DNA from 3 places in the Solwaraspora sp. WMMD937 genome. Region 3 is predicted to be linked to each of the others. Evidence: predicted binding sites of a transcription regulator. Region 3 holds the regulator's gene; each other region holds the start of a gene.
The links. Region 3 encodes HrcA, which represses chaperone genes, less so after heat shock. Its sites were predicted from a motif close to GGTTNGCACNCTCNNNNNGAGNGTGCNAACC; they were not measured.
Positions count from the first base shown of each region.

Region 1: the regulator HrcA is predicted to act here: its motif matches at 4,986-5,016, upstream of groL (chaperonin GroEL).
Region 2: the regulator HrcA is predicted to act here: its motif matches at 6,334-6,364, upstream of groES (co-chaperone GroES).

Region 1 is NZ_CP120738.1:381,595-391,364, forward strand. Features, by position in the region: gene O7621_RS01820 (glycerol-3-phosphate dehydrogenase/oxidase) at 1-500, opposite strand, end outside; gene O7621_RS01825 (S8 family serine peptidase) at 608-3,079, shown strand; gene groL (chaperonin GroEL) at 3,172-4,794, opposite strand; gene O7621_RS01835 (cold-shock protein) at 5,191-5,394, opposite strand; gene O7621_RS01840 (serine hydrolase) at 5,631-6,557, shown strand; gene O7621_RS01845 (GNAT family N-acetyltransferase) at 6,670-7,209, shown strand; gene paaN (phenylacetic acid degradation protein PaaN) at 7,295-8,971, opposite strand; gene O7621_RS01855 (GNAT family N-acetyltransferase) at 8,986-9,770, opposite strand, start outside.
Region 2 is NZ_CP120738.1:2,105,072-2,114,841, forward strand. Features, by position in the region: gene O7621_RS09065 (ROK family transcriptional regulator) at 1-949, opposite strand, end outside; gene O7621_RS09070 (ABC transporter permease) at 969-2,225, opposite strand; gene O7621_RS09075 (ATP-binding cassette domain-containing protein) at 2,222-3,028, opposite strand; gene O7621_RS09080 (substrate-binding domain-containing protein) at 3,151-4,248, opposite strand; gene ybaK (Cys-tRNA(Pro) deacylase) at 4,527-5,006, opposite strand; gene O7621_RS09090 (class I SAM-dependent methyltransferase) at 5,052-6,287, opposite strand; gene groES (co-chaperone GroES) at 6,498-6,812, shown strand; gene groL (chaperonin GroEL) at 6,929-8,572, shown strand; gene O7621_RS09105 (molybdopterin-dependent oxidoreductase) at 8,808-9,770, shown strand, end outside.
Region 3 is NZ_CP120738.1:6,062,935-6,072,704, forward strand. Features, by position in the region: gene O7621_RS26775 (PhoH family protein) at 1-452, opposite strand, end outside; gene O7621_RS26780 (histidine triad nucleotide-binding protein) at 581-937, opposite strand; gene O7621_RS26785 (16S rRNA (uracil(1498)-N(3))-methyltransferase) at 978-1,721, opposite strand; gene dnaJ (molecular chaperone DnaJ) at 1,771-2,904, opposite strand; gene hrcA (heat-inducible transcriptional repressor HrcA) at 2,975-3,997, opposite strand; gene O7621_RS26800 (DUF4870 domain-containing protein) at 4,378-4,935, shown strand; gene hemW (radical SAM family heme chaperone HemW) at 5,029-6,252, opposite strand; gene O7621_RS26810 (enoyl-CoA hydratase-related protein) at 6,270-7,079, shown strand; gene O7621_RS26815 (hypothetical protein) at 7,323-8,111, shown strand; gene O7621_RS26820 (phytanoyl-CoA dioxygenase family protein) at 8,371-9,273, shown strand; gene O7621_RS26825 (GlsB/YeaQ/YmgE family stress response membrane protein) at 9,414-9,692, opposite strand.

The DNA of each region.
Region 1 (9,770 bases), 910 kb from region 3:
GACAGGTGCCGGTGCAGCGGCATCCCCCGGCCGCCGCCGAACACCCCGGCGAACGCGTCGTACGCGGCGACCCCGGTGCCGTAGTAGGCCCGCCGCCAGACCCGACCGGGCAGCGCCCGTGGCCCGCTGGCGCCGCCCTGCGGCAGTGGAACCAGGATCGGCACCGGCCGGACCAGGTGCGGGGCGATCCGGGTGGCCAGCAGGCCACGCTCGGTCAACGCCTCGTGCACCAGCCCGAACTCGAGCTGCTCCAGATAGCGCAGCCCGCCGTGGATCAGTTTGCTGGACCGGCTGGACGTGCCGGCGGCGTAGTCGCGGGCCTCGACCAGCGCCACCTTCAGACCACGCGACGCGGCGTCGAGGGCGGCGCCGACGCCGGTCACCCCACCCCCGATCACCAGTACGTCGAACCGCTCGCCACGGAGGCGGCGCAGATCGGCGGCGCGGCGGGTCACGGACAGTTGGCCGGCGGCGTACCGGGAGACGGCAGGGTCACGCACCTCTCCACCGTATCCGGCCGCCTAGGGTGGCGGACATGACGCAGCCGCCCGGTCATCCCGGCTACCCGTACCCCGGTCAGCCCTATCCGATGCAGCCGCCGTACCCGATGCAGCCGTCCGCCGCCGCCGGGCCGCCGCCGGCCAGCGTGTGGCCGACGGTCGCTGCGGTGGCGATCGCGATCTGGTCGGTCGGTGTGACGGTGTTCGCGCAGGCCGGCGGCTGGCTGACCGACCAGGTCCTGCAGGCCAGTGGGCTGCCCACCCCGGCGGTGGTCTGGCCGCTGATCGCGTTCGGCAACGCACTGCTGGTCGGCGTACCCACCATGCTGCTGGCGCTGGTGCCCCGGTCACCGGCGGTACGGGCGACCGGCCGGGCCTGGCTGGTCGCCGCGTTCGCCCTCGGCGGTTTCGGGCTGCTGCGGGCCGTACCCACCGTCCACCATGAGCTGTACCTGGCCACGCTCACCGTGCTCGCCGCCGGCGGCGCCGCCGGGCTGCGGGCGCTACGGCGCCGGGCCGAACCGAGCGAGGCCGAACCAGGTCAGCTTCAGTCAGCTCAGGCTGAGCCAGCTCAGGCCGAGCCAGCTCACACTGAGCCAGCTCACGCTCAGTCTGGCAAGGCGGACCGGATGGTGGCTGTCCTGCTCGCCGTCGCGGCCGGGCTGGTCATGCTGCTGCCCTGGTGGTGGGTCGGCGCGCTGGGCGGCGCGGCGGAGACGGCACTCGCCGTCGCCGCAGCGGCCGCGATCGGCTGGTACGCCGCCGAACTGCTGCCCCGCCGGTTCTGGACGGCGATCGGCGCCGGCCCGCAGGGGCGCTCGGCGGTGCGCACCATCCTGCTCGGCGGGACGGTCGCCGGGGTCGGGCTGCTGCTGCTCGCCGCCGGCATCGGCCAACCCGGCGGGCACCTGGCCGTCATCCTGGTGCTGCCGCCGATCGGGTACGCGGCCGCGGCGATCGGCTGGGCCGCCGACCGGTCCAGCGCGCCGCTCGGCGTACTGGCCGGGCTGTCCGTCGGCGGACCGCTGGCCCTGCTCGACCCGGAAGAGGTCTCGCTGCTCCTGGCCATCGGCCGTGACCTGCCGTTCTGGGCGTCGGTCGGTGCCGGCGTCGGGCTGGCGCTGGCGCTCGCGTCGGGTGTCGGCCTCGGCTTCGGTCTCGGTCTGCGGCGGGCGGGTCGACCACCACGGCTGGCAGGTCGACCACTGCGGTGGGTGGCGGTGGCCACCGTCGTGGTGCTGGCGGTGGCCGGTGCCGCCGTGCACCTCGCCGTCGGGCAGCCGGGCCTGCACGGCGAACGGCTGTTCGTGGTGTTGCGGGAGCAGGCCGACCTGTCCGACGTGCCGCGCGGCACCGGGCCGGAGGCCCGCGACGAACGGGTCCGTACGGTTTTCCAACGGCTGGTCGACACCGCCGAGGCCAGCCAGGCCGACCTGCGCGACGATCTGGACGGGTGGGGGCTGTCCTACACGCCGTACTACCTGGTCAACGCGATCGAGGTGGACGCCGGGCCGGCGCTGCGGCCATGGCTGACCCGGCGGGACGACGTCGACCGGGTGCTGATCAGTCAGCAACTGCGGCCGCTGCCGGCCACGGTCGAGCCCGAACGGGGCGACCAGCCCGCTCCGCGTACCCCGCCGTGGAACATCACCATGGTCGGTGCCGAACGGGTCTGGACGGAGCTTGGTGTCGACGGCGCCGGCATCGTGGTCGGCGCCTCGGACTCCGGGGTGGACGGCGACCATCCGGCGCTCGCGGACGGGTTCCGGGGCGGCGGCGACTCCTGGTTCGACCCGTGGAACGGCACCGGTACCCCGACCGACAACAACGGGCACGGCACCCACACGCTCGGCTCGGCCGTCGGCGACACCTCGATCGGGGTCGCGCCGGGCGCGTCCTGGGTCGGGTGTGTCAACCTGGACCGCAACCTCGGCAACCCGGCACGCTACCTGGACTGCCTGCAGTTCATGCTGGCCCCGTTCCCGACCGGGGGCGACCCGTTCGCCGACGGCCGACCGGAGCGCGCCCCGCACGTACTCACCAACTCCTGGGGCTGCCCGGAGCTGGAAGGCTGCGACCTGGGTTCGCTGCGGCCGGCCACCGAGGCGCTGGCCGCCGCCGGGCTGATGATGGTGGCCGCCGCCGGCAACACCGGACCGTTCTGCAGCTCGGTCGACGACCCACCGGCCCCGTACACCGATGTGCTGACCGTCGGCGCGGTGGACGCCGACCGGAAGGTCACCGACTTCTCCAGCCGGGGCCCGGCACCGGACGGCACCGTCAAGCCGGACCTGGTGGCGCCGGGCGCCGACGTGCTGTCGGCGATGCCGGGCGGCGGGTACGCGGCGCTGGACGGTACGTCGATGGCGACCCCGCAGGTGGCCGGGGTGGTGGCGCTGCTGTGGTCGGCGCAACCGGAGCTGATCGGCGATCTGGACGGCACGGCGCGGATCCTGCGGCAGACCGCCGCCGAGGCCGGCACCGGGGGCGGTGACACCTGCGGTGACCCGGCGAACCTCACCGGCGCCGGGCTGGTCGACGCGTACGCGGCGGTGCAGGCCGCCCGGTCCACCGCCTGATCGGCGCGGGACCGGAGACGCCGCAGGGCGGTTACCGGGAAGCTGCCCGGTAACCGCCCTGCGGTCTTGTCGCTACTGCGGCGTGGCTGGACTCAGAAGTCCATCTCGCCGCCGCCCGGCGCACCCGCCGGAGCCGGGGTCTTCTCCGGCTTGTCCGCCACCACGGCCTCGGTGGTCAGGAACAGCGCCGCGATCGACGAGGCGTTCTGCAGCGCCGACCGGGTCACCTTGGCCGGGTCGATGATGCCCGCCTGCAGCAGGTCCACGTAGTCGCCGTTGGCGGCGTTGAGGCCGTGGCCGGCCTCCAGGTTGCGGACCTTCTCCACCACGACGCCGCCTTCGAGGCCGGCGTTGACGGCGATCTGCCGCAGCGGGGCGTCCAGCGCGATCTTCACGATCTGCGCGCCGGTCGCCTCGTCGCCGACCAGGTCGAGCTTGTCGAAGGCGGTCTTGCCGGCCTGCACCAGGGCGACGCCACCACCAGGGACGATGCCCTCCTCGACGGCTGCCTTGGCGTTGCGCACCGCGTCCTCGATGCGGTGCTTGCGCTCCTTGAGCTCCACCTCGGTGGCCGCGCCGACCTTGATCACCGCGACGCCACCGGCCAGCTTGGCCAGCCGCTCCTGCAGCTTCTCGCGGTCGTAGTCGGAGTCGCTCTTCTCGATCTCGGCCCGGATCTGGTTGACCCGGCCCTGGATCTGCTCGGCGTCGCCGGCACCGTCGACGACCGTGGTCTCGTCCTTGGTCACCTGGACCTTGCGGGCCCGGCCCAGCATGTCGATGGTCACCGCGTCGAGCTTCAGGCCGAGCTCCTCGCTGACGACCTGGCCGCCGGTGAGGATCGAGATGTCGGTCAGCATCGCCTTGCGGCGGTCACCGAAGCCGGGAGCCTTGACGGCAACCGACTTGAAGGTGCCGCGCACCTTGTTGACGATCAGGGTGGCCAGCGCCTCGCCCTCGACGTCCTCGGCGATGATCAGCAGCGGCTTGCCCGACTGCATGATCTTCTCCAGGATCGGGAGCAGGTCCTTGACCGAGGAGATCTTGCTGTTGACGATCAGGATGTAGGGGTCGTCGAGGACGGCCTCCATCCGCTCCGGGTCGGTCCAGAAGTAGGGCGAGATGTAGCCCTTGTCGAAGCGCATACCCTCGGTGAGCTCCAGCTCCAGGCCGAAGGTGTTGCTCTCCTCGACGGTGATGACGCCTTCCTTGCCGACCTTGTCCATCGCCTCGGCGATGATCTCGCCGACGCTGGAGTCCCCGGCGGAGATCGACGCGGTGGACGCGATCTGCTCCTTGGTCTCCACGTCCTTGGCGAGCTTGCTCAGCTCCTCCGCGACGTTGGCGACGGCGGCCTCGATGCCCCGCTTCAGGGCCATCGGGTTCGCGCCGGCCGCGACGTTGCGCAGGCCCTCGCGGACCAGGGCCTGGGCCAGGACGGTCGCCGTCGTCGTGCCGTCACCGGCCACGTCGTCGGTCTTCTTGGCGACCTCCTTGACCAGCTCGGCGCCGATCTTCTCGTACGGGTCCTCGAGCTCGATCTCCTTGGCGATGCTCACACCATCGTTGGTGATGGTGGGAGCGCCCCACTTCTTTTCGAGCACGACGTTGCGGCCCTTCGGGCCCAGCGTCACCTTGACGGCGTCGGCGAGGGTGTTCATGCCCCGCTCGAGACCGCGGCGCGCCTCTTCGTCGAACGCGATCATCTTGGCCATACGGCGTTGTCCTCCTGGACGCTCGCAGCACCGGAGCCGGTCAGCTCCGCCATGCCGCCTGCTCTACGCACCTTCGGACGTCGCTACCTAACGACAGTGACGTCCGCCGGCCGGGCCGGATAGCCCGCGACGACCGGCCATCTCCGCCACCCCGCGAAGCGGGACGACGGCGGTGGCCCCACCGCCCCGACCTTTGGCACTCCCGGTTGGCGAGTGCCAATCCTTGTTTAGCACTCTCCCCTGTCGAGTGCAAGCGAACAGCAACTTGCCGGCCCGACGTACTCCTTCGGGCCGCGCGGCCGCAGACTGCCGTCACGGTCAAGATCAGGTGAGACGATGAAAGGCGCCGGCTCCTCGAGGAGAACCGACGCCTTGCGGGTACGCAGACTGTGTCGACTATGCGATGACCCGGACCCTCTCCGCCTGAGGACCCTTCTGCCCCTGAGCGATCTCGAACTCGACGCGCTGCCCGTCGTCGAGCGCCTTGTAGCCGTCCATCTCGATCGCGGAGAAGTGGACGAAGACGTCCTGACCCCCGTCGACCGCGATGAAACCGTAGCCCTTCTCGCTGTTGAACCACTTCACGGTGCCCTGCGCCACGGTGCACTACCTCACTTCTGTCGTGCCGGGCCTCTGCCGGCCCTCTGACCGGCGTGTTCGCCGGCCGGAGCCACCGATCGGGACTCCCGTGCGGGTTGCCCGAGTACAGCAGCCGGAATCGCACGCTACACGAGGTCTGACGGCACCGCACTATCCCAAAAGGGGACATCAACCCCCAGTCAAGTCTCCCTGGCACCACATTTCGTTGACCACGTGTGTCCCGTACACCGCAGAACGTGAAGTCCGGACGGCATCGCGCGCCTGGCAGCCGGGCCGTCCGACGGTCGGACCGCACCGCGCCCCGACACGACCGCGTCCGCCAACGCCACCCTGCGGCCGCCGCCGTCGGGCTACTCATCGTGCTGTCGGCGTTCACCGGCGGCCTGCCCGGGGACGCCGGTAAACCACCGCCGCGCGAGCCGGGCTGGACCGTCACCGACCAGGACCACGACCACCAGCAGCGCAGCGTGTTGCTGCGCGCCGGCCCGGTACCGACACCGACCGACGGATTCTTCTCCTGGGCGGCGCTGAACCGGCGTACCGGGCTGATCACCGGGTCACCGAACTTCACCGCGCAGAGCGACACCATGTCGTTGATCAAGGTGTGGCTGGCCGCCGACGACCTGCGCCGCGCCGACGAACAGGGCCACATGCTCCGGACACCTCAGCTGGCCCAGCTGTCGTCGATCATCCGGGACAGCGACAATCCCGGCGCGGACGCCACCTACGACCGGGTCGGTGGCCGGGAGTCCATCGAGCGGATGGTACGGCTCTGCGGGCTGACCGACTCGGCCCCGGAGCGCGACCGGTGGAGCAACACGGTCGTCTCCGCCCGTGATCTGACCAGGCTGGGGCGCTGCCTCGCCGACGGGCGGGCGGCCGGGCCGCAGTGGACGCCGTGGCTGCTGTCCGAGATGCGCGCCGTCCGCGGTGCGGGCGACTTCGGCCCACGGGACGCGCTCACCGCCGAGTACGCGGCCACCATCGCCATCAAGAACGGCTGGCTGCTGCGCGACGAGGACGGGCTCTGGCACATCAGCTGCCTCGCGATCGGGGAGACCTGGGTGATCGGCGCGCTGGCCCGCTACCCCGGGCGGCACGGGCTCGACCACGGCGTCGACTACTGCCGGCAACTCGGCACCGCCCTGCTGCTGGTGGCGTGACCCCGCTGCCGGCGAGGGCATGACGTCGGCGGCTGGTGGCGTGACCGGTACGGGCCGGGCCGAAGGCGGGATTCCGGTTGTCGGCCGGGCCACGCCGGGCGAGCATGCCGGCATGGGAACTGGGACCGACACCGACCACGTCGTACCGCCGGTAGCCGCCGTCCGGCGGATCCGGGCCGACGACGCCGCCCGGATGCGCGCGCTGCGGCTGGAGATGCTCGCCGATTCGCCGCTGGCGTTCATCGAACGGCTCGCCGACGCGGCGGCCCGCCCGCTGCACGAGTACGCCGAGCGGGCGGCCCGGTCCGCCGTCGGTGACCTGATCGCCCAGTTCGTGGCTGAGACCGGTCCGACATCGTTCGTGGCGCACGCGGGAGCACACGTCTGGCGGGACGACCCGTCGGTATCCGTCCTGTTCGCCGTCTACATCAGCCCGGCCTGGCGCGGCCGGAACCTGCTCGCCGAACTGGTCGACGCGGTCGCCGCCTGGTCACGCGCGGCCGGGCGGCCGGAGCTGCTGCTGGAAGTGGTGGTCGGCAACGACCGGGCGATACGGGCGTACCAGCGGCTCGGCTTCGCCGACACCGGCGTACGACTGCCGCACCCGACCCGGCCGGACCTGACCGAGTTGCAGATGCGCCGGCCGGCGTGACCGGCGGGCCGGCGCAAGCCGGCACGGAAGCCGACCCGACACCGGGCAGGCACGGGAGCCGACCCGGCTCCCGTGCCGCGCCGGGTCAGACGTGCCGGCGGGACTGGACGATCCGGAACCGGCCGGCGACGTACGCGCCGTCGGTCAACGCCGAGTTCGCCGCGGCGTTGGCACCGCTGGCGTGGAAGTCGGAGAAGGCCGCCGACTGGTTGACGAACACGCCGCCGGTGAGGTTCGCCGACAGGTGCACACCGACGTCCAGCGCGGCGGCCTCCACGTCGGCGAGTACCCGCTGGTCGGTCGAGTACACACCGGCGGTCAGCGCACCGCGGGCTGTCACCGTACGCCGGAATATCTCGACGCTGTGCGCGGTGGACGCCGTGGCGACGACGAAGGTGACCGGCCCGAACCACTCCCGGCCGTAGCCGTCGTCGGCGTCCGCGTCGAGCTTGACGACCAGCGGGGTACGCACCACCGCGTCCGGGTACGCCGGATGGCTGATCTCCCGCGACTCCAGCACCGGTTCGCCGAGCTTGGCCGCTGCGGCGAGCCGGTCGAGGACCGCGTCGTCGACGATCGCGCCGATGAGCTCGACCGCCCGCGCCGGGTCGCCGGTCAGTCTGCCGATCGCGGCGGCAATGCCAGCGGCCACCTCGTCCGGGCTCTTGCGCCCCTGATCGGTTTCGATGCCGCCGGCCGGCACCAGGATGTTCTGCGGCGTGGTGCACATCTGTCCGCTGTAGAGTGACAAGGAGAAGGCAATGTTGCGGCACATGCCGGCGAAGTCCGCCGTGGAGTCGACGATGATCGTGTTGACACCGGCCTTCTCGGTGTAGACGGTGGCGTGCCGGGCGTTCGCCTCCAACCAGTCGCCGTACTCGGTGGAGCCGGTGAAGTCGATGATCCGCACCTCGGGGCGGCCGGCGAGGACGGTCGCCAGGCGCTCGCCCGGCGCCTCGGCCGCGAGCTGCACCAGGTTCGGGTCGAAGCCGGCCTCGCTGAGCACCTCGCGGGCGTAGCGGACGGTGATCGCCAGCGGCAGCACCGCGCCCGGGTGCGGCTTGACCAGCACCGGGTTCCCGGTGACCAGGGAGGCGAACAGCCCCGGGTAGGAGTTCCAGGTCGGGAAGGTGTGGCAGCCGATCACCAGGGCGACGCCGCGCGGCACCACATGGAACGTCTTGGTCATCCGCAGCGGCTCGCCCCGACCGGTCGGCTTCTCCCAACCGGCGGTCCGCGGGTGGCGGGTCATCTCGGCGTACGCGTAGGCGACGGCTTCCAGCGCGCGGTCCAGCGCGTGCGCCCCGCCTGCCTGGAACGCCATCACGAACGCCTGGCCGGTGGTGAACTGCACCGCGTTGGCCAGCTCGAAGCTGTGCTCGTGCAGCCGGGCGAGGATCTCCAGGCAGACGCCGGCCCGACTGCGCGGGCCGGCGTCACGCCAGGCGGGCAGCGCGGCCCGGGCGGCGGCGATCATCTGGTCGGCGTCGGCGCGGGGGTACCGGACGCCGAGTTCGATGCCGAACGGGCTGTCGTCGGTGGCGATCGGTTCGCCGGTGGCGGTGGGCTGGTCGAGGGGGAAATCCTTGCCCAGGTAGGCGCGGAAAGCCGCCGCGCCCTCGGCGGCGGCGTGCTCGCCGTAGATCCGAGGGCTCGGCGACTCGGGGTAGGCCGACCAGTAGTCGCGTTCGGCGATCGCGGTCAGCGCGCGGGCCAGGGTGTCGGCGTGCGTGACGTACAGCGGGTGCGGGGTCTCCGTCATGCCGTCATCATGCCTCAGATGGTCTGCTGCCAGTTCTGCCAGATGTCGACCGCCCGGAAGCCGATCGCCTCGTTGATCGCGATCATGTGCTGGTTGCTGTCGGCGTTCCAGGTGTCGATCACCCGCAGCGCCGGTTCGTGGCGCAAGGTGAACCGCAGGTTCTCGATCTTGACGATGGTGCCCAGCCGGTGGCCGCGATGATCCGGGGCGACGATGGTGATCTGTTGATAGGCGTGCCAGTCCGGTTCGGCCTGCCGGGTGATGTTGCTCCAGGCGACGATCCGGCCGCTGTCCAGATGCCGGGTCACCGTGTGGTAGCTGCGGGTGCCGGCCGCCTCCCGGGCCAGATCCGCTTCGTGGATCCGGTCGGCGTCGACCTTTTCCGGCTCCCACTCCAGGTCACCCATTGGCGAGTCGGTCACCATCCGCCCGTCCAGGTAGGCGAGATCGGCGCGGTACTCCTCAGGGCAGGGTCCGACCCAGGTCAGCACCTCGTAGCCGGGGGCGCGGCGCCAGTCCTCGGCGAGCATCACGTCGAGCGCCGGCTGGTCGACGGTGTCGATCTCGAGCCGACGGCGCGCTTCGACCAGGGCCGATTTGACCCCCATGGCGAGGGCGAAGGCGGTCGGCGCCGGGTCGCGGGCGACGCCGCCGGGCATGGTGTCCGCCGAGTGCCCCATGATCCGGGTGCGGCCGGTCTCCCGGGCCCGCCGCACGGCGTACGCGTACAGTGCTCGGCCGATGCCGCGCCGCCGGTGCCCGGGGGCCACCTGGATGTCCACGCCGACGTTGTCGAGGT
Region 2 (9,770 bases), 2.6 Mb from region 3:
CGCCGAAGCCGAGCCAGTTGCCGACCTGGCGGACCGCGGCCTGGGCCTGGCCGTCGCCCCGGTCGGCCGCGTCAACCACGGCGAGCACCGCCTCCCGGCCGACGACTTCCCCGCTGCGGCCGGCTGCCTGGATCAGCGCGTGTTCGCCGATCTCGGTTTCCCAGCAGCCCCGGGATCCGCACAGGCAGGGCCGGCCACCGGGGTGCACCACCATGTGGCCGACCTCGCCGCCGTACCCGCCGTGCCCGGTGACCCGCCGGCCACCGGCGATGATTCCGGCGCCGACGCCGACGTCGCCGTACAGGTAGACGACGTGGTCGCAGCCGACCGCCGCGCCCCGGGTGTGTTCGGCCAGCGCGCACACGTCGGAGACGTTGCCGACCAGGACGCCCCGGTCGTCGCCGAGCGCCTCGGCCAGAGCCGCGCCGAGCGGCTCGTCGACCCAGCCCATGGTGGGGCCGAGCCGGACCATGCCGTCGTCGCGGCGGACCATGCCGCAGACCGCGACGCCGCTGCCGACGCAGACCGCTCCGGCCGGCACCGCCTGGTGCAGCTCCTTGACGAAGCCGGTGAGTGGGCCGACCGCCTCGGCGGCGAGGGTGCCCCGGGGTCGGTCGCCGGTGCGCGTGTCGAGGATCCGGCCACCGAGTCCGACCCGGGCGGCCCGTAACCGGTCGACCTCGATGCTGAGCGCGTACGCGTACACCCGCTCGGACGCGGGCCGGACGACCAGCGACGGTCGTCCGGCCCGGCCGGTTTCCCGGGCACCGCCCTCGCTGACCAGGCCGGCGGCGGCCAGGTCGGCGGTGAGCGCGCCGATGGTGCTGCGGTTGAGCCCCAGCGTGGTGGTCAGTTCGGCCCGTGAGGTGGCGCCGTGCACGTGCACGTGCCGCAGCAGCGCGCCGAGGTTGTGCCGGCGGATCTCCTCCTGGCTGGGTCCTGCCCGCATCGGTTCGTCGTCTCCGCAGTCATCGGGACCCGGCGGCGGCGCGACGGCGGGACAGCGCGTCGACGCTGGCGGCCAGCAGCAGCACCAGACCGGTGAAGACGAACTTCACCCCGGAGCTGACATTCAGCAGTCCCATGCCGTTCTCGATGACCGCGACCACGGCGCCGCCGAGGACCGCGTCGAGGACCCGGCCCTTGCCGCCGAAGAGGCTGGTGCCGCCGATCACCGCCGCGCCGACGGCGAACAGCAGCACGTTGCTGCCGCCGGTGTTGGCGTCCACCGAGTTGGCGCGGCTGGCGGCCACGATGCCGCCGACGGCGGCCATCGAGGAGCAGATCATGAAGGCGGAGATCCGGATCCGGTCGACGTTGATGCCGGCCCGGCGGGCGGCTTCCCGGTTGCCGCCGACCGCGTAGATGTGCCGGCCGTACGCGGTGCGCCGCAGCACGAAGGTCCAGAAGATCAGCAGTACCACGATGACCGGTACCACGATCGGCACCCCGCGCAGCGAGGTGATCAGCGGGTTGATGCTGCGCTCCTGGTTGAGGATGTAGACGGCGGCACCGGCAATCGCGATCAGCACTCCGATGCGGGCCAGCACCACCACGATCGGGTCGGTGACCAGGCCCTTGGCGGACCGGGTGCGGTAGCGCAGCAGCTGGATCAGCGCGAACCCGGCCACCCCGACGCCGAAGATCGCCCAGCCGACGACCGGCGGGACGTTGCGGTTGACGATCGCGATCAGCACGTCGTCGCGCAGCGAGACGTTCTTGCCGCCTTCGATCAGCAGCAGCACCGTGCCCTGGAAGGCGAGGAACGCGGCCAGGGTGACCACGAACGACGGGATGCCGACCTTGGCGACCAAGAACCCGAGGACGGTGCCGATCAGGGTTCCGGTGGCCACGGCTGCCAGCACCGCCACGTACCAGGGCAGTCCCATCTCGGTGGAGACGACCGCCAGGATCGCGGCGCAGACGCCGCTGGCGAAGCCGGCGGACAGGTCGATCTCACCGAGCAGCAGGACGAAGATCAGCCCCATCGCGATCAGGGTGACCGCGCCGCCCTGAATGAACAGGTTGGCGAAGTTGCCGGCGGTGAAGAAGTTGGGTCGCACGATCGAGAAGACCGTGCAGAGCACGACGAGGCCGAGGATCGCGGGCAGCGCACCGAGGTCGCCGCCGCGGATCCGGGAGAAGTAGTTGCGCAGGTGTTCGCCGACGCCGGGCGAGTCGGCCGGGGCGGCGGGCCGCTGGACTGTGGAGGTGGCGGTGCTCATCGGTCGGCTCCCGGTCCGTTGGTGGCGGCGTACTCGGTGCCGTTGTCGGCCGGTAGGCCGAGGTCACCGCTGCGGCCGGCGGTGATCAGCTCCACGATCTGCGCGTGGGTGATCTCCGTGCTCCGTACCTGGGCGACCATCTGGCCGAGGTACAGCGCGGCGATCCGGTCCGACACCGCGAAGACGTCGTTCATGTTGTGCGAGATCAGTACGACGGCGAGGCCGTTGTCGGCGAGCCGGCGGACCAGTTCGAGCACCTGGGCGGTCTGGGCGACGCCGAGCGCCGCAGTGGGTTCGTCGAGGATGACGACCTTGCTGTTCCACAGCACAGCCTTGGCGATGGCGACGGTCTGGCGCTGGCCGCCGGAGAGGCTGGCGACGAGTTGCCGCAGCGACTTGACGGTCCGGACGGAGAGCCCGGCGAGGGTGTCCGCGGCCATCTGCTCCATGGTGGTCTCGTCCAGGACGATCCCGGAGCGCTTCTCCCGCCCGAGGAACATGTTCTGCACGATGTCGAGGTTGTCGCAGAGCGCGAGGTCCTGGTAGACGACCTCGATGCCGTGCGAGGCGGCGTCGCGCGGGTTGTGGATGTGCACCCGGCGGCCGTCAACGACGACCTCGCCGCGGTCGATCGGGTGGATGCCGCTGATGCACTTGACCAGGGTGGACTTGCCGGCGCCGTTGTCGCCGACGAGCGCGGTCACCTCGCCGGCGTGGACGGCGAAGTCGACGTTGCGCAGCACCTGGACGGGGCCGAAGTTCTTGTCGATCCCGCGCAGTTGCAGCAGGGGGGTCGCGGACACGGGTGGTCTCCTTCGTGAGGGTGCCCGGCCGGCGCCGGTTCCGCCGCCGCGGGTGTCACCCGGCGATGGTGCTGCCGGGTGACACCCGCGGCGGGGCTACCGGTCGGTCGGCGGTACGCCGGTCAGCTGATGCCGGCCTCGGCGCAGAGCTCGGCGAACTCGTCGGTGCAGAGCTCCTCGGCGGTGACGTAGCCGTCGTTGACCACGTCGGCGACGTTCTCCTTGTAGATGGCCTGCGGGGTGAGCAGCACCGACGGCACCTCCCGGTTGGTCTCCGGGTCGGTGACGGTCTGCGCGACCTCCTTGCGCTCACCGTTCGCCAGCGCGACCGCCAGGTCGGCGGCGGCCTGCGCCTCGGCCTTGATCGCCTTGTAGACGGTCATGCACTGGTCGCCGGCGAGGATGTTCTGCAGGCCCTGCGGGGTGGCGTCCTGCCCGGTGACCGGCACCTGACCGTTGAGCTCGTTGCGCTTGAGCACCGAGATCGCCGCGTTGCCGAGGCCGTCGTTGGCGGCCAGCACGCCGTCGATCTCGCCGCCGGTCTGGGTCAGCATCTGCTCGAACAGCGTGGCGGCCTGGGTGTTGTCCCAGTCCGGCACCCACTGGTCCGGGCCCTTGACGTACTCGCCGGACTCGTACAGCGGGTCGAGCACGCCGTCGTAGCCGGCCTTGAACAGGGTGGCGTTGTTGTCGGTCTGCGAGCCGTTGAGGGTGGCGATGGTCGGCTTCTCCACGCCGGCGTCGGTCAGGCACTTGACCAGGCCCTCGCCCTGCAGTTGGCCGACGGCCTCGTTGTCGAAGCTGACGTAGTACTCGGCGGAGCCGCCCAGGGTGAGCCGGTCGTAGTCGATGGTGGCGACGCCCTGCTGCTTGGCCTTGTCCAGCACGGCCTTGCCGGTGCCGGAGTCCAGGTTGACGATCATCAGGACGGTGGCCCCGTCGGTGATCATCTGGTCGGCGAGGGTCTGGAACTGGGCCTTGTCGCCCTGGGCGTTCTGGATGGTGGCCTGCACGCCAGCGGCGTCGAACGCCTCTTCCAGGAAGCGCCGGTCGGCGGTCTCCCAGCGGTCGGAGGAGGCGCTGTCCGGCAGGATCACGCCGATCTTCGGGGTCGGCGTGTCGCCGCTGCCGGTGTCGGTGCCGGTGTCGCTGCCACAGGCGGTCAGGCCGCCGGCGAGCAGGACACCGGCGGCGGCGGTGCTGAGGATCCCTTTGCGCATCGCTCGGGTCCTTTCGAAGGGTGATGTTTCGCGTACAAGGGGTTGTGCTGGTGCGTGTCGTGCGGTCTCGGGCGTGGGCTCGCGGGGCGCTGGTGAGCTCCGGAGGCCCGGCCGGCGACGGCAACGGCCTGGGGCTGAGCTGGGCCATCGCGGTTTTTGTTGTGTCCGGCAACGTATTAGGAGTGTGGCGCCGGGCACAAGACGGTGACGTCACCAGTTTTGTTGCCCGCGATAACAATTCAGCAACGCGGTGGACATCTGCCCGTCGACTGACCGGATCAGTGAGCAGCGATTGGGGCGAATCGGGCGCCAGTCACCGCTGCGAGGTCACTCGGAGTGATACTCAACTGCAACCCGCGACGACCGGCCGAGACGTACATTTCGGCGTACCGCTGCGCCGAGGCGTCCAGCACCGTCGGCAGGCGTTTACGCTGCCCGATCGGGCTGATGCCGCCCCGGACGTACCCGGTCGTCCGTTCGGCGAGCACCCGCTCGGCCAGCACCGCGCGCTTGCCGCCGAGCGCCGTCGCGAGGGCCTTCAGGTCCAGCTCCCCGGTGACCGGCACGACGCCGACGGCGAGTGCCCCGTCGACCTGCGCCACCAGCGTCTTGAACACCTGCTCGGCGGCGACGCCGAGGGCGGCCGCGACCGCCGCGCCGTAGTCCGGGGTGTCCGGCGAGACCCGGTACGGGTGCAGTTGGAAGGTGATCCGCCGCTTGGTCAGCAGCGTCGTCGCCGGAGTCGCGGTACCTGCCATGCCGCGCGACGTTACCGGCCCCGCGCGCTCACCGGGCTGGCGCGCTCACCGGCCCGGCGCCGGCACCGGGTGGGCGAGCAGCGCCGTCGGGGCGCCGGCCACCCGGGTCAGCACCAGACTCGCCGCCACGCCGGCCCCGACGGCGGTACGCAGCCGCAGGTCGCGGCGCAACTGGGCGGGGTCGAGCGGGGATCCGCGTTTGAGGATCTCCAGCCGCGTGACACCGCGTTCGCGCAGCAGCGCCCGCAGCCGCTTCAGCGAGAACGGCAGCACGTCGGTGATCTCCAGACACCTGCCGTACGGCGTGTCGGTCGGCGTGTCGGCGTAGATGTAGGCGATCGACTCGTCGGCGAGAGTGCCGTCGACGGTCGCGGCGAACGCGGCGACCAGGTGCGAGCGGACCACCGCCCCGTCCGGGTCGTACAGGTAACGCCGGACCGGGCCGACGGTGACCGGCTCGCCGCCGTCGCCGGTCAGGTCGCTGGCCGGCTGGCCGGTCCGCAGCAGGGTGGCCCGGCGTGGGGTGTCGGCCAGCGGGCCGCACCAGAACGCCGCCTCGACCACCTCCCGGTCGACGCTGACCCACTCGGCCTCGGCTCCTGGCGGGATCAACCTGTGATCGATGCCCGGTGCCACCTTGAGTACGGTCCGTGGCACCCGGGCGACCAGGGTCCGGATGAAGTCCCAGGACGGGGAGTAGTTGTTTGGGTCGAAGGTGCGCCGACCGGTGCCGGACCGGCGGGCCGGGTCGCAGAAGACCGCGTCGTAGCCGGTGAGGTCGACTCCGGTGGCGTCGGCGCAGACCACGTCGACCAGGTGGGCCAGCCCGGTCGCCTCGGCGTTGGCGGCGGCGATCGCGGCGGTGGCCGGGTCGGCCTCCACCGCGTACACCCGGATGCCGGCCCGGGCGGCGGCGAGGGAGTCCGCGCCGAGACCGCAACCCAGGTCGGCGAGGTGGCGTACCCCGGCGGCGCGCAACCGGGCGGCGCGCCGGTCGGCGACCACCGACCGGGTGGCCTGCTCCAGGCCGGCGCGGGTGAAGAACATCCGGGCGGCGGCCGGGCCGAACTTGCCGGTCGCGCGGGCGCGCAGCGCGGCCTGGGTCAGCGCGGCGGTCGCCAGCGCTGCCGGCACCCCGGCGGTACGCAGCGCGGTCGCTGCCGCGAGTGGATCCGCCCCGCCCGGCGCGGCCAGCACCTCGGCCGCGGCAACCAGCGCGGCCGCGCCCTCCGGGGCGCGCAGGGCGGCCAGTTCGTCCGGGTGCACCGCGACATTGTCCATGCTCGGCCATCGGGCTAGCACTCCGCACAGGCGACTGCTAATCTGCGGTTAGCACTCTCGGGTCGAGGGTGCCAGCCCGCCGGCTCCCGCCGGTGAGCGAAACGCCAGGCGGTCCGGCACCCGCGACGACGGATCCGCCCGGTGGACATGAGGCAGATTGACGCCGGTTACCCACGTGGCCGGCACCAAAACCAGATACCCCAGGAGGGTATGCCCGTGACTACCGCGACCAAGGTTGCGATCAAGCCGCTCGAGGACCGGATCCTGGTCCAGGCGAACGAGGCTGAGACCACCACGGCGTCGGGCATCGTGATCCCCGACACCGCCAAGGAGAAGCCGCAGGAGGGCACCGTCCTCGCTGTCGGCCCCGGCCGCGTCGACGACAAGGGCAACCGGATCCCGGTTGACGTCAACGTCGGCGACACGGTCATCTACTCGAAGTACGGCGGCACCGAGGTCAAGTACGCCGGCGAGGAGTACCTGGTGCTCTCCGCCCGCGACGTCCTCGCGGTCATCGAGAAGTGACCTACTGCCAGTGCTGAACGCCCCGAAGCCCCAGCCCGGGGCTTCGGGGCGTCGCCCGTCGGCCGGTGCCGGCAGCCGCCGGCCGGCCGACGGCTAGTGCCTGTGAAGGGAATGTCATGGCGAAGATCCTGAGTTTCTCGGACGACGCCCGGCACCTCTTGGAGCACGGCGTCAACACGCTCGCGGACACGGTCAAGGTCACCCTCGGCCCGCGCGGGCGCAACGTCGTGCTGGACAAGAAGTTCGGCGCTCCGACGATCACCAACGATGGCGTGACCATCGCCAAGGAGATCGAGCTCACCAACCCGTACGAGAACCTCGGTGCGCAGCTGGTCAAGGAGGTGGCGACGAAGACCAACGACGTCGCTGGCGACGGGACCACCACCGCAACCGTGCTCGCCCAGGCGATGGTCCGTGAAGGTCTGCGCAACGTCGCCGCCGGGGCCAACCCGGCCGGCCTCAAGCGCGGCATCGACGCGGCCGCACAGAAGGTCTCCGAATCGCTGCTGGCCAAGGCAGCGGAGGTGGCCGACAAGGGCTCGATCGCGCAGGTCGCGACGATCTCGGCCCAGGACGCCACGATCGGCGAGCTGATCGCCGAGGCGATGGAGCGGGTCGGCCGCGACGGCGTCATCACCGTCGAGGAAGGCTCCACCCTGGCCACCGAGCTGGAGGTCACCGAGGGCCTGCAGTTCGACAAGGGCTTCATCTCCCCGCACTTCGTCACCGACGCCGAAGCGCAGGAGGCGGTCCTCGAGGACGCGTACATCCTGATCACCACCCAGAAGATCTCCTCGATCGAGGAGCTGCTGCCGCTGCTGGAGAAGATTGTCCAGGACAGCAAGCCGCTGCTGATCGTCGCCGAGGATGTCGACGGGCAGGCGCTGTCCACCCTGGTGGTCAACGCCGTACGCAAGACCGTGAAGATCTGCGCGGTCAAGGCCCCCGGCTTCGGTGACCGGCGCAAGGCGATGCTGCAGGACATGGCGATCCTGACCGGCGCCGAGCTGATCGCCCCGGAGCTGGGCTACAAGCTCGACGCGGTCGGGCTGGAGTCGCTGGGCCGGGCCCGGCGGATCGTGGTCGACAAGGACACCACCACGGTGGTCGACGGTGCCGGTAACGACTCCGAGGTCGCCGACCGGGTCACCCAGATCCGCAAGGAGATCGACGCGTCCGACTCGGACTGGGACCGGGAAAAGCTCGCCGAGCGGCTGGCGAAGCTCTCCGGCGGCATCGCGGTGATCAAGGCCGGGGCCGCCACCGAGGTGGAGATGAAGGAGCGCAAGCACCGCATCGAGGACGCCATCGCCGCGACCAAGGCCGCGGTCGAGGAGGGCACCATCCCCGGTGGCGGCGCGGCGCTGAGCCAGATCGCCGCCGTGCTCGACGACGACCTCGGCTTCGACGGCGACGAGAAGGTCGGCGTGTCGGTGGTCCGCAAGGCGCTGCACGAGCCGTTGCGGTGGATCGCCCAGAACGCCGGCTACGACGGGTACGTCGTGGTCGGCAAGGTGCTCGAAGGCGACTGGGGCCACGGTCTCAACGCCGCCACCGGTGAGTACGTCGATCTGGCCGGGGCCGGCATCATCGACCCGGTGAAGGTGACCCGCAACGCGGTCAGCAACGCCGCGTCGATCGCCGGGCTGCTGCTCACCACCGAGAGTCTCGTGGTGGAGAAGCCGGAGAAGGCTGAGCCGGCCGCTGGCGGTCACGGTCACGACCACGGGCACGGCCACCAGCACGGTCCCGGTTTCTGACCGGAAGTTCCACCTGCTACACCCTGGATCCGCGTGATCAGTACGGCCGAGGCGCACTCCGTCCGAGGTTTCTGATCACGCGGATTCTGCGTATCGTCGGCAGTACCTATGCGCCGTCGACCCGGTACGGTGCCGGACAGATGGGCTGGACGCGATGAGGCCGGAGCCGACGGTGCCGGACGCGACAGGGCCAGAGCCGACCGGGCCAGCTGCGCAGACCGAACCACCGGGCCACCTGCCCGGGCCGCTCGCGGCGCTCGCCGGGGTGGCCGCGGCCGCGCTCGCCCTGGGCCTGGCCGAGCTGGTCGCCGTCGCCACCGGCGCCCGCTCGGCACCGCTGGTCGCGGTCGGCGGGGTGGTCGTCGACACCGTCCCCGAGCCGCTGAAACAGTTCGCCATCGACGTGTTCGGCGTACACGACAAGACCGCGCTGCTGATCGGCACCGGCGTACTGCTCGCCGGGTTCGCGGCCGTGATCGGGGTGCTGGCCGCCCGCCGGCTCGCCGTCGGCTTCGCCGGCATCGCGGTCTTCGGCGTGGTCGGCGCGGCGGCCGCGCTCACCCGGCCCGGCGCCGGGCCGGCCGCCGTCCTGCCGGCGGTGATCGGTGCGTCCGCCGCCGCGCTGCTGCTCTGGGCGCTGCTCGCCGGCCCGCTGCGGCCGGCCGCAGCCGCGTCGTCCTCCGCCGCGTCGCCCGCTGAACCGGCGCCGGCACCGGTGCGGCCCGGTGCCGGCACCGCCGACCGGCGCCGGTTCCTGTCCCGCGTCGGCGTGTCGGTCGGCGCCGCCCTGATCACCGGTGCCGGTGGTCGCTGGCTGGCGCAACGCCGGGGGGTGGCGACCGCCCGGTCCGCCGTGACGCTGCCCGCCCCGGTCGACGCCGCGCCGCCGCTGCCTTCCGGTGCGGATCCGGCGGCGCCGGGGCTGAGCCGGTACGTCACCACCAACCGTGACTTCTACCGGATCGACACCGCGCTGGTCGTGCCCCAGGTCGACCCGGACGAATGGCAACTGCGGATCCACGGCCGGGTGACCAACCCGATCACCCTGAGCTACCCCGACCTGCTCGGGATGGACCTGGTGGAGCGGTACGTCACGCTGGCCTGTGTCTCGAACGAGGTGGGCGGGAATCTCATCGGCAACGCCCGCTGGCTCGGCGTACCGGTGCGGGACCTGCTGGTCGAGGCGGGCCCGCTGCCC
Region 3 (9,770 bases):
AGGTAGGTCTTGCCGGTGCCGGCGGGGCCGATGCCGAAGACGATGGTGTGCGCGTCGATCGCGTCCACATACCGCTTCTGGCCCAGCGTCTTGGGCCGGATGGTCCGCCCGCGCCGGGAGAGGATGTTGAGGGTGAGCACGTCGGCGGGGCGCTCGCTGCCGCCCTGCGCCAGCATGCCGACGGTGCGCCGGACCGCGTCGGTGGTCAGCGTCTCGCCCTTGGCGATGAGCTCGAGCAGCTCGCTGAACAGCCGCTCGGCCACCGCGTTGTCCGACGGCACACCGGTGATGGTGATCTCGTTGCCACGTACGTGGACGTCGCTGGCGAGGGACTGCTCGACCAGCCGCAGGATCTCGTCGCCTGCGCCGAGCAGGTTGACCATGATCTGCGGGTCCGGGACGGTGATCCTGGTCTGCACCCGGGCCTGCCCGGGAGGTGGAGTGCCGGTCATGGGTCGGCCTGACGGCCTTTCGCACCTGCTTCCATTTCAGCGCCCCGACCCGGTCGGCCGTGGCGGGCGGACTTGCTGCCATCGTATCCGCTCAACGCCCGACGCAGCGGCTCCATTTCCGCCGGTTGTCAACGGGACAGCAGCGGACCGAGTGGTGCCCCACCCAGCACGTGGGCGTGCACGTGGAACACCTCCTGACCGGCGTACCGGCCGGTGTTGAAGATCAACCGGAACCCGTCGGCAGTCAGCCCTTCGGCCTGCGCCACCGCGGCCGCCGTGGTCAACAGCTCGCCCGCGACGGCGGGGTCGGCCGTGGCAAGCGCGGCGACGTCGGGGTGGTGCTGCTTCGGTATCACCAGCACGTGGGTGGGTGCCTGCGGGTGGAGGTCCCGGAACGCGACCGTGTTGGCCCCCTCGTACAGCAGGGTGGTCGGCAGTTCCCCGGCGGCGATCCGGCAGAAGACGCAGTTGTCGCTCACCCGCAGGATGGTAGCGGTGACCGGGCTCCGGCGAGCCACCGCCGCGCTACCAGCGTCCCAGCCGACCGGAGAGCAGGGCGAGTGCCGCGACACCGGCGGTCGACGTCCGCAGCACCGCCGGGCCGAGCCGCACCGGCCGGGCCCCGGCGTCGACGAAGGTGGCCAGCTCGGCGTCGTCGATCCCGCCTTCCGGCCCCACCACCAGCAGCACCGACCCGGTGGTCGGCAGGTCGGCGACGGCCAGCCGCTGCTGCGCCGACTCGTGCAGGACGAAGCTGGCGGCCGACGCCGCGCACCGGGCGGCGACCGCGTCGGTGGGCTCGGCCGGCTGCTGGTCGGACCCGCCGATCGTCGGCAGCCACGGCCGGCGGGCCTGTTTGGTGGCCTCCCGCGCGGTGTCGACCCATCGTCGCCGGGCCCGGGCGCCACGGTCGTCGCGCCAGCGGGTCACCGATCGGGCGGCCGCCCACGGCAGGATCTCGTCGACCCCGACCTCGGTCATCGCCTGCACCGCCAACTCGCCCCGGTCACCCTTGGCGACGCCCTGCGCCACCACCAGCCGGGGGTCGGTGGCGCTGACGTACCCGGTGTCGACGACCCGCAGATCCAGCTGGTGCCGGCCGACGGCCTCGACCACCGCGTCGGCGACGCCACCGCGCCCGTCGGCGAGCCGCAACCGCTCACCCGGGCGCAGCCGGACCACCGTCGCGGCGTGGTGGCCCTCCGGCCCGTCGAGGGTGTGGGTCGGCCCGGTCGGCAGGCGCTCGACGAGAAACAGTGGGGCGCTCACGTCGGATCGGTTCTCCGCTGCTACTCGCTGGCCGGGGCGGGTCGGTGGGTCAGCCGTGGCCGTTGAACGCGTCGCGCATCCGGGAGAAGAACCCGCCCTGCTTCGTCAGCTCAGCGACCTCCTCGCCCCGGGCCTTGGCGAACTCCCGCAGCGTCCGCTCCTGCTCGGCGTCGAGCTTGGTCGGGGTACGCACGTCGAGGTGCACGTAGAGGTCACCGCGGCCGGTGCCGCGCAGATGTGGCACGCCGCGCCCACGCAGCCGCAGGGTGGCACCCGGTTGGGTGCCCGGCTTGACGTCCACCGGCTCGTCGCTGTCCAGGGTCCGGATGGTCAGCCGGGTGCCGAGCGCCGCGGCGGTCATCGGCACGGTGACCCGGCAGTGCAGGTCGTCGCCCTTGCGGGAGTAGACGTCGTGCGGCCGCTCGTGGATCTCGACGTACAGGTCACCGGCGGTGCCCCCGCCCGGCCCGACCTCGCCCTGCTGGGCCAGCCGGATCCGCATCCCGTCCTCCACCCCGGCGGGGATCTTGACGGTCAGCGAACGTCGGGTCCGCACCCGGCCGTCGCCGGAACAGGTGGTGCAGGGGTGCGGAATGACGGTGCCGTAGCCCTGGCAGGCGACACAGGGCCGGGACGAGACCACCTGACCGAGGAAGGTCCGTTGCACGGACTGGACCTCGCCGCGCCCGCCGCACGCCTCGCAGGTCGCCAGGTGGGTGCCGGACGCGGTGCCCGCGCCAGAGCATGTGGTGCAGATCACCGCAGTGTCGACGGTGATCGGCGCCTCGACGCCGAACGCGGTGTCGGTCAGATCGAGCTCCAGACGCAGGATCGCGTCGGCGCCGGGGCGGGTCCGCGACCTCGGCCCACGGGAGCCGGCCGCCGCCCCGAAAAAGGCGTCCATGATGTCCTGGAAGCCGACGAAGGGCCCGGCCCCGCCGGGGCCGCCGCCGGGCGCGCCGCCGGGCGCCAACGGATCGCCACCGAGATCGACGATCTGCCGCTTCTGGTCGTCGGAGAGCACCTCGTACGCGGCGTTGATGTCCTTGAACTTGTCAGCCGCCACCGGATCCGGATTGACGTCCGGATGGTACTGCCGGGCCAACTTGCGGTAGGCCCGCTTGATGTCGTCAGCGGAGGCGTCCCGGCTCACGCCGAGAATCCCGTAGTAGTCCTTGGCCACTGCGTCTGGTGTCCTCATGTGTCAGTCTCGCATGTGCAGTTCGCCGGGTCGTTTTGATCCTGCCCGCCGGTCAGTTCTGCGCCAGCAGATCGCCGACGTAGCGTGCCACGGCGCGAACCGTGGCGATGGTGCCGGGGTAGTCCATCCGGGTGGGCCCCAGCACGCCGAGGCCACCGACCATGACGGTGCCCGGACCGTAACCGGTGCTGACCACGGATGCGGCCCGCAGATTGTCGATCTCGTTCTCGTCGCCGATGCGGACCCGCAGGGTGCTCGGCTCCACCTCGCCGATCAGCTTGAGCAGGACGACCTCCTCCTCCAGTGCCTCCAGTATCGGACGCAGGGAGCCCTGGAAGTCGAGTAGTCCCCCTCTGGCCAGGTTAGCGGTCCCGGCCAGGGCGAGGCGTTCCTCGTGCCGCTCGACCAGCGTCTCCAGCAGGACCGTCGAAAGCGTGGTCATCGCCGGTCGCAGGTCCGCTGGCACCTCTTCGACCAACGCCTGGACCAACGGCGGGGTGTCGGAGAGCCGACAACCGTCGAGCTTCTCGTTGGCCAGCCGACGCAGGTCGGTCACGTCGTCGGCACTGATCGGGGCCGGCAGCTCCACCAGTCGCTGCTCGACCCGGCCGGTGTCGACGATCAGGACCAGCATCAGCCGAGTGGTCGAGATCGGCACCAGTTCCAGGTGCCGGACCGACGACCGGGACAGGCTCGGGTACTGCACCACCGCGACCTGGCGGGTGAGCTGGGCGAGCAGCCGGACGGTGCGGTGCACGACGTCGTCGAGGTCGACGGCGCCGGCGAGGAAACGTTCGATCGCCCTGCGCTCGGCCGGGCTGAGCGGTTTCACCCGGGACAGCCGGTCGACGAACAACCGGTAGCCACGGTCGGTCGGGACCCGCCCGGCGCTGGTGTGCGGCTGCCGGATGTAGCCCTCCTCCTCCAGCACCGCCATGTCGTTACGGACGGTCGCCGGTGACACCCCGAGCTGGTGCCGCTCGACCAGCGCCTTGCTGCCGACCGGCTCCTGGGTGGCGACGTAGTCCTCGACGATCGCCCGAAGCACGTCGAGTTTGCGGTCGTCGAGACCCATCTGCACCTCCTCCGCTGACACCGGTCGGACCGGTCCGAGGCTACGGTCCCGGCCGTCACGGCGGCCGGTGGGTGGCCGGACCGACGACGGACGCCCCTGCTGGCACTCGCCGGTTGTGAGTGCCAGCATACGTCGATCGGGCCGGGCCGGCGATGATCAGTTCGCCGGGCGGGGGCGTACCGGGCGATATGTCACCAAGCGCACTCACCCGGGTCGGATCGGTCGGCCGGCGGGGCTCCGCAAGCCGGCCGGCGGGCCGGAGAAGCCGGCCGGCGGGCCCCACGCAAGCCGACCGACCAGCGGAGATGGCCTGCCCGGACGGGAAAATCGTCGGCGGGGCTAACTGGCGCGGCTTGATCCGTCCCCCTACCGTGTCGGGCATGACTGAACCACCTCGCCCACCAGGGGAGAACGGTCCCGGCGGCATGCCGCAGGACCCCAACTCCCCGCCGCCACCTCCAGCGTCCTACTCGATGCCGGGCGAGGCCTCCTCTCCCGGATACCCCCCGCCGCCCGGCGGCGCCGGCGGATACCCCCCGCCCGGCGGTTACCCGCCCGGCGGTCCGGCGTACGGAGGTCAACCCCCGTCCGGCTACGCCACCAACGACGACAAGACCTGGGCCCTGATCGCCCACTTCGGTGGCGCCCTGGGCGCGTTCATCAGCTTCGGGCCGCTCGGCTTCGTCGGCCCGCTGATCGCCTACCTGGTCAAGGGTCAGCAGTCACCGGCCGTACGGGCGCACGCACTGGCCGCGCTCAACTTCCAGATCCTCTGGTCGGCGATCGCCTTCGTGCTGCTCTTCGTCAGCTGGTGCCTGTTGTTCATCCCCAGCCTGGTGGTGTTCGCGATCCAGATCATCTTCGGGATCATCGCGGGCGTTAAGGCCAACGAGGGGACGCTGTACAAGTACCCGATGTCCGCCAATCTCATCAAGTGACACCGCTCGCCCCCGGATCCGTATTGGCTCCGGGGGCGTCACCGGTGGCGGGCAAGGCGGGCCACGCCACGTAAGGCAGCCCAGCAGCGGGTTTCACGGGAGCAGGTCCCGGACGACCGCGTCGGCCAGCAGCCGGCCGCGCAGGGTCAGCACCGCCTGCCCGGCAGCGAGCGCGCCGGAGTCGAGCAACCCGTCGTCGCCGGCTCGGCGGGCCGCGACCCGGCCGGCCGGGGCCAGTCGCGCCAGCGGCAGCCCACTGGCCAGCCGCAGCCCCAGCATCACCTCTTCGACCTGCTGCTCGGTGCCGGTGAGTAGTTCCCGGCCGTGGCCAGGCGACCGTCCGGCGGCCAGCCGCTCGGCGTACGACCGGGGATGCCGCACGTTCCACCAGCGGACCCCGCCGACGTGGCTGTGCGCCCCCGGCCCGAGCCCCCACCAGTCACCGCCGGTCCAGTACAACAGGTTGTGCCGGCACCGGCCGGCGTCCGACCGGGCCCAGTTCGACACCTCGTACCAGTCGAATCCGGCGCCGCTCAAGGCCGACTCGGCGGCGAGGTAGCGGTCGGCGGCGACGTCATCGTCGGGATACGGCAGTTCGCCGCGCCGCATCCGGGCCGCCAACCGGGTGCCGTCCTCGACGATCAGCGCGTACGCGCTGACGTGGTCCACCCCGGCCGCCACCGCCGCCGCCAGCGACTCGTCGAAGTCCGCCGCGCTCTCCCCCGGCGTACCGTAGATCAGGTCGAGATTGACGTGCTCGAATCCGGCGTCCCGGGCCTCCCGGGCGGCGGTGACCGCGCGGCCCGGCGCGTGCCGGCGGTCCAGCACGGCGAGCACCGCCGCTGCGGTCGACTGCATGCCGAGCGACACCCTGGTGTAGCCGGCGGCCCGCAGCGCCCGCAGCGACGCCGGGGTCACCGACTCCGGGTTGGCCTCGGTGGTGACCTCCGCGTCGGCGGCCAGCCCCCAGGTGGCGTCGATCGCGTCGAGCAGCCGGGCCAGCGCGTCGGCCGGCAGCAGGCTCGGCGTGCCGCCGCCGACGAAGACCGTGTCCACCTGCCCCGGCGGGCGGTCAGCCAGGACCTTCGCGGCCAGTTCCAGCTCGGCCAGTACGGCGTCCAGGTACTCGCCGACCGGCGCGCTGCCGCCAAGTTCGGCGGGCGTGTACGTGTTGAAGTCGCAGTAGCCGCAGCGGGTGGCGCAGAACGGCACGTGCAGATAGACCCCGAAGCCGCGCCGGCCGCTGCGGGCGAGCGCGGACGGCGGCAGCGCCCCGTCGGCGGGCACCGGCGTACCGGCGGGTGGTGCTCCTGGCATGGGACTAGTGTGCCGGCATGGATGAGCCCCGACCCACCAGGTCCGCGCAGCCACTGATCCGTACGGCCACCGCCGCCGGGATCACCACCCTGACCCTGGACAGCCCGGGCAACCGCAACGCGCTGTCCACCCCGCTGATGACCGACCTGCTCGCCGGCCTGGCCGAGGCGGTCGCCGACCCGCAGGTCCGGGTGGTGGTGCTGAGCCACACCGGTCCGGTCTTCTGCTCCGGCGCCGACCTGAAGGAGACCGCCGAGGCGTACGCGACCCGGCAGGTGCCGGTCGGGATGCTCGGCGACGTGCTGGCGGCGCTCTGGGAGTGCCCCAAGCCGGTGGTGGCCCGGGTCGGCGGCCCGGCCCGGGCCGGCGGGCTGGGGCTGATCGCCGCGGCCGACATCGCGATCTGCGACGCGGCGGCCACCTTCGCCTTCACCGAGGTACGGCTCGGAGTGGTCCCGGCGGTGATCTCCGCCACTGTGCTGCGTCGGCTGCAGCCACGGGCAGCGGCGCAGCTGTACCTCACCGGTGAGTTGTTCGACGGTGCCCGGGCGGCGCAGATCGGTCTGGTCAGCGCCGCCGTACCGGCCGGGGAGCTGGACGCTGCGGTGACGGCGAGCTGCGCCGCACTGGTCCGGGGCGCCCCGGGTGCCCTGGCCGGCACCAAGCAGCTGCTCCGCCGCACCCCGGCGGCGGACATCCGGGCCGAGACGGCCGAGCTGCGTGAGCTCTCCACCGGATACTTCCTCTCCGAAGAGGGCCGCGAGGGCGTACGGGCGTTCCGCGACAAACGCGACCCGAGCTGGCTGCCGGGCGGTGACCACGGATAGTCGCCCCGAAACGGGGTATCTCCGACGTAAGGGGTCGAGGCGTACGGCGTAAGGGCCGGCGTACGACAAGCGCGGGACCCGCTCCCGCTGGACGACACAACCGTCCCTGGTGTACCAAAGGTCCCAGCAACACGCGTGGGGGTGACGGTGCGGGCTCGGACGGTGCTGGTGCTGGTCGCCGTGCTGGCGGCAATCGCCCTTCTGGGCGGGGTCGGCCTGGGCCGGTGGATCGGCGATTTCGCGTTGCCCGGTGGCTGGCGGGGCTGCACGGTCGAGCTGCCCGACTCCATGCCCGGGGCCGGCGACGGCCAACTGCGTCGGGTGTCGCTCGACCCGGAGCAGATGGCGAACGCCGCCACGATCGCGGCGATCGGGGTGCAGCGCGGGCTGCCGCCCCGTGCCGTGGTGGTGGCGCTGGCGACCGGGTTCCAGGAGTCCAAGCTGCGCAACCTGACCGGCGGCGACCGGGATTCGGTCGGGTTGTTCCAGCAGCGGCCCAGCCAGGGGTGGGGCACGGTCGAACAGATCCGCGACACCAGGTACGCGACGAACGCGTTCTACGCCGGCCTGGAACGGGTCCGGGGTTGGCAGGACATGCGGGTCACCGACGCCGCGCAGGCCGTCCAGCGGTCGGCCTTCCCCGAGGCGTACGAGAAGTGGACTGACGAGTCGCAGGTGCTCACTGCGGCGCTGCTCGGCGAGGCCACCGGAGCGGTCGCCTGCACGGTGACCCGGGATCCGGTGATGCGGGGTGCCGAGGCGACGGCCGCGCTCACCGCCGGACTGCGGCTGGACTGGGGCGGCCTGGAGTCGCTGCTACCGGTGTCCACCACGCCATCACTGAGCGTACCGGTGGAGAACACGCAGGCCGGTTGGCGATATGCGCACTGGCTCGTTTCCCACGCCACTGATCATGGCGTCAAAAGGGTCACGTTCGGCGATCAGGAATGGACTGCGGAAGGCGGCAGTTGGTCGTCGATTTCCGGCGGGGACATCGAGACTGGGCGGGTGATGGCGGAGGTCTTCGCCTGACGTCGACAACCGGCCCTCTGGTTGCACATCTTGACCGACAGTTAGCGCAACATACGGCAAATTATACAATCCGGACATTTCGCGCGATGATCCTGTACCGAAAGTGCGTGCCCCGACACCTCACGTGCAATCAGCTGTGGCCGACCACACGGCCCGCGAATTGCTGACAATCGGCCCGGGCGGGCCGGCCGATAGGCGGGCTAGGATCGGCATCCGCCAGGCCCGAAAAAGGGCGCACCACCGACAGGACGGGAAAGCTGTGTTCGATTACGGCGGGCGGACCGGTTACGAAGCGATCAGCGACATCGACCGCAAGGAGTTCCACGAGCAGGGCTTCCTCCTGCTGCGCAACGTGCTGACCGAGGACCACCGGGCAGCACTCGAGGCCGCGGTCGACCGGGTGTACGCCGAGGAGAAGGCCGCCGGTAGGACCACCGCCGACGGCACCCTGCACCTGCTGGGCTTTCTGGACCGCGACGAACTCTTCGGCGACCTGCTCACCCATCCGATCGCGTTCCCGTACATGTGGGGGCTGGCCGGCTGGAACATCTACACCCACCACAACCACCTCGACGTGACCCCACCTGCGCTGGAGCCGGAGAAGCCGTACTGGGGGTGGCACCAGGACGGCTACCGGCAGAACTCCGACCCGGAGACGATGGATCCGAACCTGCCCCGGCCGATGTTCTCGCTGAAGGTGGCCTACGTCCTGTCCGACCTGTCGGAGACCGGCCGCGGCGCCACCAAGGTGATCCCCGGCAGCCACCTGCGCAACTCGCTGCCCCGCCCGGCGGACCTCACCGTGCACAACCCGGATCCCGAAGGCTCGGTCGAGATCACCGCGAACCCGGGCGACGCGTTCATCTTCGACCGCCGGCAGTGGCACTCCCGGTCGACCAACCTGTCCACGATCACCCGCAAGATGCTGTTCATCGGGTACACGTACCGCTGGATCCGCCCGCTGGACGAGTTGCATGTCGACAAGGACGGCCAGTGGTGGGCGAACCGGACGCCGGTGCAGCGACAGCTGCTCGGCGAAGGCACCCACACCGCCAACTACTGGGGCATCAACTGGGACGGCTACATCGACGACGAAATCCCGCTCCGTAAGGAACTCAAGGAGCGTGGGCTGCTCGACCGCAGCATCCCCTGGCTGCGCTGACCTGCGGACAACCGGGTCCGTCGTCGGCATCCGCCCCGCCCTGTGCCGGGGATGGGCGCCGACGACGGACCCGGTGCCGTCAGCTGTCGATCGCGCGGTCAGTCCGTCGGCCCGACCGCTCGGCCAGTCGACCCGGCCAGTCAGTACCGGCTCATGCTGCGCCGGCCACCGACCCCGACGACCAGCGCCACACCGACCGCAGCCAGAATCACCTGCACGAAAAACTCCCGCCAGTCGAAGCCGGCGGTGCTGGCGAAGCCGCCGGCACGGGCGATGACGGTGCCCAGCAGGGCGGCGCCGACGCCAATCAGCATGGTCAACCAGATCGGGATGTTCTGCTTGCCCGGCACGACCAGACGGCCGAGCGCACCGATGATGAGGCCGACGATGAGAGCGGTGATGATGCCCATTACGGTCATTGTTCATCCTCCTTGTCGGAGATGTCGTGTTGTCCTTGGTGACCGCTAAGTTCCCGGCCATCGCGACAACCAAACCGA